3 regions of the Trichococcus flocculiformis genome follow, and region 1 is predicted to be linked to each of the others. Evidence: riboswitches for the same ligand, from Rfam matches in the RefSeq annotation. Region 1 holds a riboswitch; each other region holds the start of a gene.

Evidence for each region. A riboswitch is a leader RNA that binds a small molecule or an ion and turns the genes downstream of it on or off. The one in region 1 is predicted to bind lysine.
Region 2: linked by a shared signal. The riboswitch ahead of ACKPCD_RS07475 (ABC transporter substrate-binding protein/permease) and the one ahead of dapD (2,3,4,5-tetrahydropyridine-2,6-dicarboxylate N-acetyltransferase) in region 1 are both predicted to bind lysine.
Region 3: linked by a shared signal. The riboswitch ahead of dapA (4-hydroxy-tetrahydrodipicolinate synthase) and the one ahead of dapD (2,3,4,5-tetrahydropyridine-2,6-dicarboxylate N-acetyltransferase) in region 1 are both predicted to bind lysine.

Annotation. Positions count from the first base shown of each region.
Region 1 covers NZ_OY759718.1:2,228,944-2,232,674, forward strand. The annotation lists gene ACKPCD_RS10670 (M20 metallopeptidase family protein) at 1-363, opposite strand, end outside; gene dapD (2,3,4,5-tetrahydropyridine-2,6-dicarboxylate N-acetyltransferase) at 395-1,108, opposite strand; lysine riboswitch at 1,268-1,413, opposite strand; gene ACKPCD_RS10680 (aminotransferase class I/II-fold pyridoxal phosphate-dependent enzyme) at 1,759-2,925, shown strand; gene scfB (thioether cross-link-forming SCIFF peptide maturase) at 3,252-3,731, opposite strand, start outside.
Region 2 covers NZ_OY759718.1:1,541,826-1,545,556, reverse strand. The annotation lists partial or broken gene ACKPCD_RS07475 (ABC transporter substrate-binding protein/permease) at 1-945, opposite strand, end outside; lysine riboswitch at 1,163-1,317, opposite strand; gene ACKPCD_RS07470 (HAD family hydrolase) at 1,502-2,215, shown strand; gene ACKPCD_RS07465 (lactate/malate family dehydrogenase) at 2,219-3,178, shown strand; gene panD (aspartate 1-decarboxylase) at 3,248-3,634, opposite strand; gene panC (pantoate--beta-alanine ligase) at 3,649-3,731, opposite strand, start outside.
Region 3 covers NZ_OY759718.1:2,617,005-2,620,735, forward strand. The annotation lists gene ACKPCD_RS12375 (MBL fold metallo-hydrolase) at 1-677, opposite strand, end outside; gene ACKPCD_RS12380 (DUF1345 domain-containing protein) at 693-1,355, opposite strand; gene ACKPCD_RS12385 (VOC family protein) at 1,390-1,770, opposite strand; lysine riboswitch at 2,061-2,207, shown strand; gene dapA (4-hydroxy-tetrahydrodipicolinate synthase) at 2,348-3,235, shown strand; gene ACKPCD_RS12395 (dipeptide epimerase) at 3,438-3,731, opposite strand, start outside.

The sequences.
Region 1 (3,731 bases):
GACTGATTTTTCCAGCATCGGCAGGGACTTCAGGTATTTCGCGAAACCCAACAACAGGGCCATATGCCCATCGTGTCCGCACGCATGCATTTTTCCAGGGTGAAGGGAAGCGAAATCCGCTCCAGTTTCCTCGGTTACCTCAAGGGCATCCATGTCCGCACGGAAAGCAACCGCTGCCGGGGACTTACCCTCCAGAACTGCTACCCAGCCCGTTTCGGCGGTGCTGATCGGTTCATAACCGAACGCCACCAGCTTCTGGCGGACGTATTCCGAAGTCAGCGGCAGATCGAAACCGATCTCCGGAATCTGATGGAGTTCCCTTCGGATCATTTTCACCGTATCGTATAATTCTGCAATCTGCATGCTGTTCACCTGGTCCCTCCGCGTGTAGTTATTAGTCTCTTAAGTCAGCCAACAATTGAGTTTTTTCGCTTGTCTTTTCGTCCTTCATCTTCACGATTTTTGCAGGGGATCCCGCAACTACCGCGTTAGCCGGTACGTCTTCCAATACGATCGCGCCTGCTGCGACAACAGCGCCTTCGCCGATGTGCACGCCTTCGATGATGACAGCGTTCGCGCCGACCAAAACACCGTCTTCGATGATGACTGGTGATTTCGATGGTGGCTCAAGAACACCTGCAACCACTGCGCCTGCTCCGATGTGGCAGTTTTTGCCGATCGTGCCGCGTGCGCCGACTACTGCGCCCATGTCGATCATTGTGCCTTCGCCGATGACGGCGCCGATGTTGATGACAGCCCCCATCATGATCACAGCGCTCTTGCCGATTGTTACATGATCACGGATGAATGAGCCAGGCTCGATGCGTGCATCGATTTTGGTAGTGTCCAACAGCGGAATCGCAGAATTGCGTCTGTCGTATTCCATGACTTGATCCTTGATCTTGTCTTTGTTTGCTTCCAAGAAAGGATAAATCGCTGAAGCGTCTCCGAAGACTGTGTAGCTGTCTCCGCTTCCGAAGAATTTCAAGCCTTCGTAGGCAGGATTTTCAAAATCCCCCTTGATGTAAAGTTTTATAGGTGTTTGCTTTTCGGCAGCTTTGATGTAAGCAGCGATTTCATAAGCATCTGTCAATAATAGTTCGCTCATTTTATGTTTCCTCCCGATCATTTTTTTCTGTTCCAACATGCCCATTATAGCATGCCAGCCTATTTTTGCCCTATGCGGCGGACGACCGTTTGTTCCTGAAATGCAAAAAAAATAGCGGTAAGCGAGTGCTTACGGCTACGGAGACCTGCATTCGCCCAACCAAGCTAAAGCGCAATCCTTTGTCATCGGGCAACGACAATGGAACAGCCCCACATTTGTTCAACCTGGGTCCAGCATTCGCATGCTTCGGCGACCGTCCCTTTCCCTTGCGGTACTCTTGACCAGCCGCGACCTCTTTTCGCTTGGCGATTCATTTATTTTTCTAATCGTACACTTATCCGGCAATCCTGTCAACCGCTCTGGCACAGAAGCTTCTTTCCGCTTGTCCTTTGCGTGTTTTTGAGGTAATTGTTTGGATACGAACGGGGCTCCGGATCGGAAAGTGCCGGGAAGGATCGGCCGCCCCTATGTGAAAACGCTCATTAAACTCGCGAATTTCTAATTTTCAGCCCGGAGGATACAAATTTGCATAGAAATACGCCTGCAATCGTGTTATGTTATTTTCATGAGTTTGGACGTCAGCAGTCGGTTGGCGCATGTTCGGCTATACATTAGATCAAGGATATTTCATCCGGAGGAGATAATAAATTATGAGTAGAGAAACGAATCGTTTTGTCAAGCAACTGAAAGGATCGCCCATCCGTAACTTTGACGCCGCCATCAGTGATGTGAAGGACCTGATCCGTTTCACGATGGGAGAACCTGATTTCGATACGCCGGATTTCATCAAGGCTGCCGCCACAGAGGCTTTGAACCAGAATCAAACGCACTATGCCCCTTCTGCCGGTGTTCTCGAGACCCGCAAGGAAATCGCAAAATTCATGGAGCGGAAATACGGCTTGCACTACAACCCGGAGACCGACATCGTCCTGACGGTCGGCGCAACGGAAGCGATTACTGCCTCGATGTTCGCGCTGATGAACCCGGGCGATAAGGTGATCATCCAATCGCCTGCTTTTCCGCAGTATGAATACGTTACGCATTTGGCGGGCGGGCACAGCGTCAAGATCGACACTTCGGAGACCGGCTTCCTGATCACACCGGAGGACCTGACGACTACGTTGGATGCGAATCCGGAAACGAAGATGATCGTGCTGACCTATCCCAACAATCCGACCGGCGCGACTTACACAAAAGAAGAAGTCGAAGCATTGGCCGCGGTCATCAGGAAATATGATGTTTTCGTGCTAAGCGATGAGATCTACAGCGAACTGACCTACGACGGTGGTCATACATCCATTGCCGAGTTTATCCCTGAGCAGTCGATCGTGATCAATGGCACTTCGAAAAGCTATGCGATGACCGGCTGGCGCGTCGGCTTTGTCGCTGCCAAAGCAGACTTGATCCGCGAAATTTTGAAATATCACCAAAGTCTGGTCACATGCGGTTCCACGCCTGCACAAATGGCGGCTGGCGTGGCCTTCCGCGACGGCGATGAAGTGACAGCCACGATGAAAGCCGCCTACCGCAAACGCCGGGACATCCTGTTGGAAGGTCTGACTGCTGCTGGTCTGAAGATGAACAATCCGGATGGTGCCTTCTACCTGTTCCCGCGCATTCCCGAGCAATACGGCGACGATGATTGGAACTTCTGCATCGACCTCGCGCGTAAAGCCGGCGTCGGCGTCATCCCTGGATCGGCTTTCGGCGAATCAGGAGTCGGCTATTTCCGCATGAGCTACGCCGCCAGCGATGAGAATGTCATCGAAGGCTGCCGAAGGATCGTTGCCTTCCTGGAAGAATTGAACAAGAAATAAGGGAATAAATGTTGAACCGCACCGCACAATCGGGCGATTGTGCGGTTTTTTTCTGTTGACTTTTCAGCCGGGGATACGGCTAACATTTTCGCTTTTTCGTATTTTTGCTTTTTGCTCCGGCGAGAGCCGGTCTCGCCGGAGGTCCGGCTAACATATCAGTTGTTTCCTCCGGTTAGGGTGGCTTCCCCGGATGTAGTGGCGGTATTTTAATTTATTCTCCGGCTAAAGTCTCCTTCGCCGGAAGAGCAGTCACACCGCCCTCCTCCGCACCAAAAAGAAGTGCGCGCCGGATTAACAGCCGGCGCACACTTCTTTACTTCATTCAATTACTCGGCAGCCATCGCTTCGGCTTCCATCTCGCGGATCGATTCCGCGACCTTCACCATCATCGAGCATTCCACGCGTTTGCGGAACAGGTCGCAACTGAATTCATAATTGCCTTTCAGTGAACCTGTTGCATGCAGGGAGTTTGCAGGACAACCGCCGCTGCAATACAATTTTGCCCAGCAATCTTGGCACTCCGGTTTGGAATAGCAGTTGACTTCCTTGAATTGGCTTTGCAGTTCCGGTTTGGTCACGCCATCCCAGATGTTGCCCAGGCTGAATTCTTCATCGCCGACGAACTGGTGGCAAGGGAACAATTCGCCCCAAGGTGTGACAGCCATATATTCCGTTCCTGATCCGCAGCCGGAGATACGTTTCTGGATGCACGGGCCTTCGGAAAGGTCCAGCATATAGTGGTAAAAAGTGAAATCATTGCCCTCTTCGCCGCGCTTCAGCATTTCCTCCGCCAGGATTTCATACTG
Region 2 (3,731 bases), 690 kb from region 1:
TATATAATGTTGTCCACGCACCTGATAAAAACTGTCTCCAGTTTTCTTCGATGATGCGGATAACCCAACTAAACTCCATTTAATTTATGCCCCTTTTTGATGTCCCATCCACCAGAATTATTCAGCTGATGGTTGGTTTTTGATTGCTTCTTCCATCATTTGGATTCGTTCTTCTTCGGTGATACCGCTCAGAATCTCGTTGATCTGATCTTTCAATTCGCTTTCTTTGATCAAGCCGATTGCGATCTCTGAATCAGCCACGGATAATTCAAACGTATCCGCTTGATCCAATTCGATCATTTTAAAAGCTGAATTGGCTGCTGAAGCGCTGATTGCTTCCGGGCGTTCCGAGACATAAGCATCGATTGTGCCTGACTCCAATGCGACGCGCATAGATGTGAAACTATCCATTGCCGGTTGCTTTTGCACGCCTTCAATCTGATCGATGACGCCATAGTGTAACGTGTTCAACTGTGCAGTGACTTTTGCATCAGCGAAGTCAGCCAAAGTTGTTGCATTTGCATAAGCCCCATCAGATTTTACGACCATTACCAATTCAGTTGTATAGTAGGAATCCGAGAAATCGATTGCTTCTTTGCGTTCATCTGTCGGAGACATACCTGCAACGATTGCATCGATTTTAGATGAAACCAATGCCGGAACCAGACCATCCCATTCTGTTTTGACGATGACCAATTCCTTGCCTAAGCCGTCCGCCACTTTTTGGGCCATCTGAACATCATAGCCATTTGCGTAACCGTCAGCGCCATCAATTTTCACTGCGCCATTGCTGTCATCATTTTGTGTCCAGTTAAAAGGCGGATATCCCGCTTCCATTCCGACTACGAATGCATCCGATTCAGCCGAACCATCTGCTGCCGATGAATCCTCAGTAGTTCCGTTACCGCAACCCGCTAAAATAAACAAACCCATCAAAGCCGCCATTGTTGTTTTCCATGTTTTTACTTTCATCTCTAGTTCCTCCTAATGTTTATAGTCCTATTTACATGCTCAAAAAAATTAAACAACCCTCTTGTCCAACTACGTTTTTGTCCACCTTTCTACCCATAGAGCGTCATAACAACGATAATTCAGTCCGTTTTTGTGCAAAAAAATAGACTATAAAGCAAAAGGCCCTATAATCCAGCTTCCTTCTGCCCGCAATACCGAAAGTACTCCACAAACGATTTTGGGCAAATCGTTCTGACAGTGCCAGGATTCTTAATCCTGACCCCAACACAGCCAATGCTGTATTTCGGCGAACACCCCTTTCAAATGGGCATTTTACTCTTGATGTCCGCAGCCTCTTCCATTATTGTATGATCGTATGACATTATTGTATGCTATTATACTGTACGTAATTTTAATTTGCAACAAAAAGAGCTTTGCTCAGCCAGCCAGTACCCTTCACGCACTGGCTGTCCTTGTTTTATTTCATTTTAAATACCGATTTTGGATGCTATACTGACTTTAATAACAAAAGGGAGGAACTGTTTCAATAATGTTTACTATTCTATTCGATTTGGATGATACCCTATACGACACATCAAGGCCGTTCTTCCAAACATTGGCAGATTACAGCTTTAGGAACAACTACAGTAACGAAGCCAGCTTCGCTCTTTTCCGCGAGCATTGTGACAACGCCTTCGACCTATTCTCCAGCGGGGAGCTGACGCTAGCCGAGTCACACATCATGCGCACACAGCATACATTCGCCGACTTGGGTCTTCCGCTCACCGCCGAAGAAGCGATGCACTTCCAGAAATCCTATCAAAAAAGGCAAGGGGAGATTGTGTTGAGTCCCGGTATCGAGCGGCTTTTGAATGAACTGGAAAATAGAAATATACCAATTGCCGTCTTCACAAACGGTCCTGAAAAACACCAGATGAAAAAATTCAACGCCTTGAATCTGGAGCGATGGGTGCCGCCAGCACGCATCTTCATTTCCGAAAATATCGGTTGCCCAAAACCCTATGCCGAAGCCTTCGCGCATGTTCAGGAGTCTTTGAACGCAACTCCCGGCGAGCTGCTTTTCATCGGGGATACGTATGAAACGGATATCATCGGCGGTCAGGCTGCCGGTTGGACTACCTTGTGGTACAACCATCGCCGCAAGCAGGAGGATGAAAAAATGGTGCTGGAGCCAACCTTCTATTCTGTTGCGGAAATGCACCAAGCCATAAATGACAACATCTCAAAACGAAAGGAAATGTGACCTATGATCCAGACAAAATTAGCCATCATCGGGGTCGGCCATGTCGGTTCCCAGGTATTGACCGACTGCAGTCACCTCAACTTATTTTCCGATATCATCCTGATCGACAGCAACAAGGACACGGCAAGAGGCGAGGCTCTTGACCACCGCCATGCGTTGGCCGCCAGCTACCGGACAAACAGTAAAATATACGCCGGCGATTACGCGGATTGCGCCGATGCCGACATCATCATCATTTCCGCGGGCGTCAGTGAGAAGCCGCGCCCGGGTGAAGATATGCCGCCAAGAGCGTTGATGGGCAAAGAGAATGCCATTGAAATACGCAAAATCATGACAGGCATCACCCGGTACACAAAAGATGCCATCATCATCCTGATAACGAATCCGGTCGATACAATCACCTACATCGCCGAAAATGAGTTCAACTATCCGAAAGGCAAGATTTTCGGCACCGGAACGACTTTGGATACTTTCCGCTACCGTCAGATTGTTGCTGCCCACTATCAGGTCGATCCAAAGAACGTCAGCGGCTACATCATGGGCGAACACGGCAGTACCGCCTTCCCGGCTTTCAGCAGCACGACTGTGGGTGCGCTCACCCTTTCCCAAAGCGATGCTTTATTAATGCCCGCGATACCATTGGACCAGGAATTCGTCAGCCAAGAAGTGGTCCACACGGCATCTGATGTCTTCAACTGGAAAGGCTGGACCAATTCAGGCATCGGGGAAGTCGCAGCGGCCTTGGCCCGCGCTGTCATGCTGGACGAGAAAAGCATCTTCCCTGTGACCGCAACTGTCAATGGCTTATACAACTGCCACGGCGAAGCGGCCTTCAGCATGCCTTGCATCATCGGCAGGAACGGCTTGGAGAAACAGATCCCTTTGCCGCTGGATAATGAGGAATACGAAAAACTGAAACTCTCCATCAAAGATATTCAATTTACGCTGCAATCCGTGAAATAGGAAAAGCGCAACCGCATCATGGCCTATTGGCCGGATGCGGTTGCGCTTTTTTGTCCCTGTACGGATAGTCTACATACTGAGTCTGCCGTGTTCTTCGTAGCGCGTGACTGTTGTGATGGCATTCTGCTCATCCACAAACACCACAAGCGGCTTGTGTTCCTTCGCTTCCAGTTCATCCATCAGGCAGTAAGCCATGATGATGATCTTATCCGACACCTGAACGCAGCGGGCGGCGGCACCGTTCAAGCATATCATGCCCGAGCCGCGTTCGCCTGCGATGACATACGTTTCGAATCTTGCACCGTTGTCGATGTCGACGATCTGGACTTTTTCATATTCGATCAGTCCTGCAGCATCCAACAAGTCCTTGTCGACAGTGATGCTGCCCACATAGGAAAGCTCCGCCTGGACAACGACGGCGCGGTGTATTTTACTTTTCAGCATATTGAGTTGCATTGTTTTTCCCCCACTTATTCCGTGATAAAATTATCAATCAGACGCGTTTTTCCGATATAAACCGCCAAAGCCACCAATACAGGTCGCTCGACGCTGT
Region 3 (3,731 bases), 390 kb from region 1:
TCATATTGGAAAGCCCAGTTGTTGTATTTTTCGTAGCCCAAAGTGGTCATCGGAACGGCTCCCAGCGACTTTCCGCAGGCGCTGCCGGCGCCATGTCCCGGCCAAATCTGCAGATGGTCCGGATAGTCAGCCATTTTCTGCAGGGAACGGAACATCGCTTTTGCTCCGATTTCAGTGGTCCCTTGCATATGCGCAGCTTCTTCCAGCAAGTCCGGCCGTCCAACGTCGCCCACAAAGATGAAGTCGCCGGTGAACACTCCCATTGGAATGTCCGAACCGCCGCCGATGTCCGTCAATACAAATGACACGCTCTCTGGCGTATGTCCCGGCGTGTGCAACACTTCCAGTTTGACTTTCCCTACAGAAATGATGTCCCCATCCTGCAGCAGCACACTACCTTCAGGCAAATTCTGATAGCGCCAGTCATCCCCGCCCAAGTCCGATACATACAGTTTGGCACCTAAGCGCCTTCCGCTTTCCTGAAGACCGGATGCATAATCGGCATGGATATGCGTTTCCGTGGCTGCAGTGATGACCAATCCTTCATCCTCGGCTGCCTGGATATAATCATCCAAGGCCCGCAGGGGGTCGATAATAATGGCTTCTCCCGTTTTTTGACACCCCACTAAATAGGAAAATTGCGCTATGTGCGGATCAAAAAATGATTTAAAAAACATGCATAAACTCCTCCTTCATCTGCTCAAACTAGCGACAAAATTGATGGTCGTGGCAATGATGGCTGTCCCGAAAATGAAGGACAACAGGGCGTGCCCCAGCGCAGCCTTACGAAATTCCGGTGTCGTAAAAGTAGTGTCGGAGACCTGATAAGTCATCCCGATTGTGAACGCCAGATAAGCGAAATCCCAAAAATTAGGTTTCTCGGTCCCTTCAAAAACCACGCCGCCGTTCACATCGCGATAATACAGTTCCGCATACCGTAACATATAGAGTCCATGCACCGTCGTCCAGGAGAGTACGATGCTGAACAGGCCAAATCCGATTGTCTCGAAACTGCGTTCTTGGGTGGTCAACATCAACGCGACAGCCCCGATACTGATCAAACATGCCAACAGGACAAAAAAATCGATCGTCGAATATTGGATATCCTCTTCTTGCGCAATCCGTTCCGTTTCCGTCCCATCATGAGGATGAAAATCCTTCCACAGCAAATACAATAAAATGATTGCGGCACTGTCCCAACCGATCAAAGGGGTCAATTCCCAACGTAACAGGAAACCGGCTGTCAAGCCGATACTGGTACCGATCGCTCCAGCAATCAGAAAGCGCGTCCTCTTTTTGCGCATATCCCTTCCTGCTTTCGTTTGATCGGCAAATAGATGGTTTCTTTTCATCATGGCAGCCCCCCTGATTTTCGGCCTCATAGTTCTTTCAGATGGTGATTTCGATTACATTCTTTTCTGGATCAAGGAACATGCTTTCGTAGTAGCCATCCCCCGTCACGCGCGGTTGGCTTTTGCATGTGTACCCCGCTTTGATGAGCCTGTCGGTGAAAAAGTCGACGTTCTGCTTGCTGCCGACGGAGACAGCCAGATGCGCCCAGCCCAGCATATCAAAAGGATAGCGTTCCGTGACATTCATCCTCTTCATAAGTTCCAAACGGGCTCCTTCACGGAAGGTAATGAAGTAAGATTGGAAGTCTTTTTCAGGATTCCGATATAATTTATTAGCCTTTCCGTCAAAAAAACGAACATAAAAATCGCGCATCAGCTCCAAATCATCCACCCAGACTGCAACATGTTCTATCTTCATCAGTTTTCACGTCCTCTCAAATTCTTGCCGGTGCGCTGGAGACAAACTCTGCGCGGATGGCCTGCAACAAAACATCCCGGAATCCCTTTCTGGACTTCCCTCGAAAGCGTTCCCTCAACCTGATTTTATCACATTGCTGGCGCATATGCTTTCCCGGAGCATCCGGATGCACTGTCACCGAATGTGTCTTTTTTGCCATTTTTTTCAAAGCATTTTCTCAGCATCCACTCAGAATATGATTGACAGACTGATTTGTATTTGATAGTGTGGAGTTAACAAAATACGATTCGATGTGATGAAGAGGTCGCGGTTAACAATCAGTAAGGGGTTCCCTGAAAGGTGTTGCTGCCGAAATACTCTGTATTGGGGCCAAGGTTGAATAAATCTGGCACTGTCGGACAAAGCCGCCCAGCTTTGTTCGGTGAGCTTCTCACGTTGGGGCAAATTGGTGGAATTCACTATCTGGATGCAATGTTTCAGCTTAAGCAGCCTGTTTTGAACGACTATGAGACCATTTGCTCATAGTCGTTTTTTGTCTATTCATAAATAAAACACAGAATTCAGGAGGAAGATAAGCATGGCTATTTTTGAAGGCTCAGGCGTCGCTATTGTTACGCCGTTTAAAGATACGGAGAACCAAGAAATCAACTACGAGGTATTGGAAGAACTGATCGAGTTCCAGATTGCGAACGGAACCGACTCGATCATTATCGCAGGAACAACCGGAGAGGCTTCCACGCTGACGGATGAGGAACAGCTGGATCTGATCCGCTTCACTGTCGAAAAAGTCAATGGCCGCGTACCCGTCATCGGCGGTGCCGGAAGCAACGATACGCGCCACGGCGTCGGATTGACGCGCGCTGTCGAAGCAACGGGTGTGGATGCAATCCTCAGCGTCACCCCTTACTACAACAAAACATCGCAAAAAGGCTTGATTGAACATTACAAAGCTATCGCCAACAGCGTGAAAGTGCCGATCGTCCTTTACAATGTGCCTGGCCGTACCGGTCAGAATATTACCCCAGAATCTTTGGTGGAGTTGGCGAAAATCGACAACATCGTTTCGTTGAAGGATGCTACCGGCAACTTCGGCCAGGCAGTGGACAACCTGCGTCTTTTGGGCGATCGTTTGGACATCTACTCGGGTAACGATGACACGATCATCCCGCTGATGAGCTTGGGCGCAAAAGGCGTCATCTCCGTCCTTGCCAATATCGCACCGAAAGCTACAGCCGAAATGACCCACGCTTGGCTAGATGGCGACATCAAAAAAGCTGCAGCAATGCAGGCCGAGTACAAAGAACTGATCGACTGCCTGTTCGTGGAGCCGAATCCGATTCCAGTCAAAGCAGGAATGCAATTGTTGGGCTTCAATGTCGGACCGATGCGTCTGCCTTTGACGGATGCCGATCAAGCAGTCATCGACCGTTTGGCCGCAGCCATGAAAAAAGTTGGTTTGATCTAGAACAACCCAAAAACCCCTTCCGGAATAATTTTTATTTCCGAAAGGGGTTTTGTATTTGTCAGAAAAGATGCAGCAGATATTTATTTACCAATAAAATAATCAGTACAAGAAGCATAACAATGACAAAACCGATGGCTCGCTTCACATAGAACTCCCTCAACTTCATGGAAATCCCCTTCCATGACCGCTCTGGAAAAATCTTTTATTTTATGACTACAAGCTTTTTGAAATGGGCCTTCGGAAAGGCACTGATGCCGATGCCGTTCGCATCCCCCAGCTTGATTGTGCCTCCGGTGAACAGCGGACCGCCCTCATAGGATTCGATTTTGTAGAACGACGGCCCAATGAGGTCGACCATCGTGATGCAGTTTTTAGCGGCTGCCAGATGGGCCGCTGCACTGACCGAAATCTTGCTTTCCAGCATGCAACCGATCATACAATCCACCCCGTAGGTTTCCGCCACGGTGCAGATTTTGAGGGCCTCGTGAATGCCTCC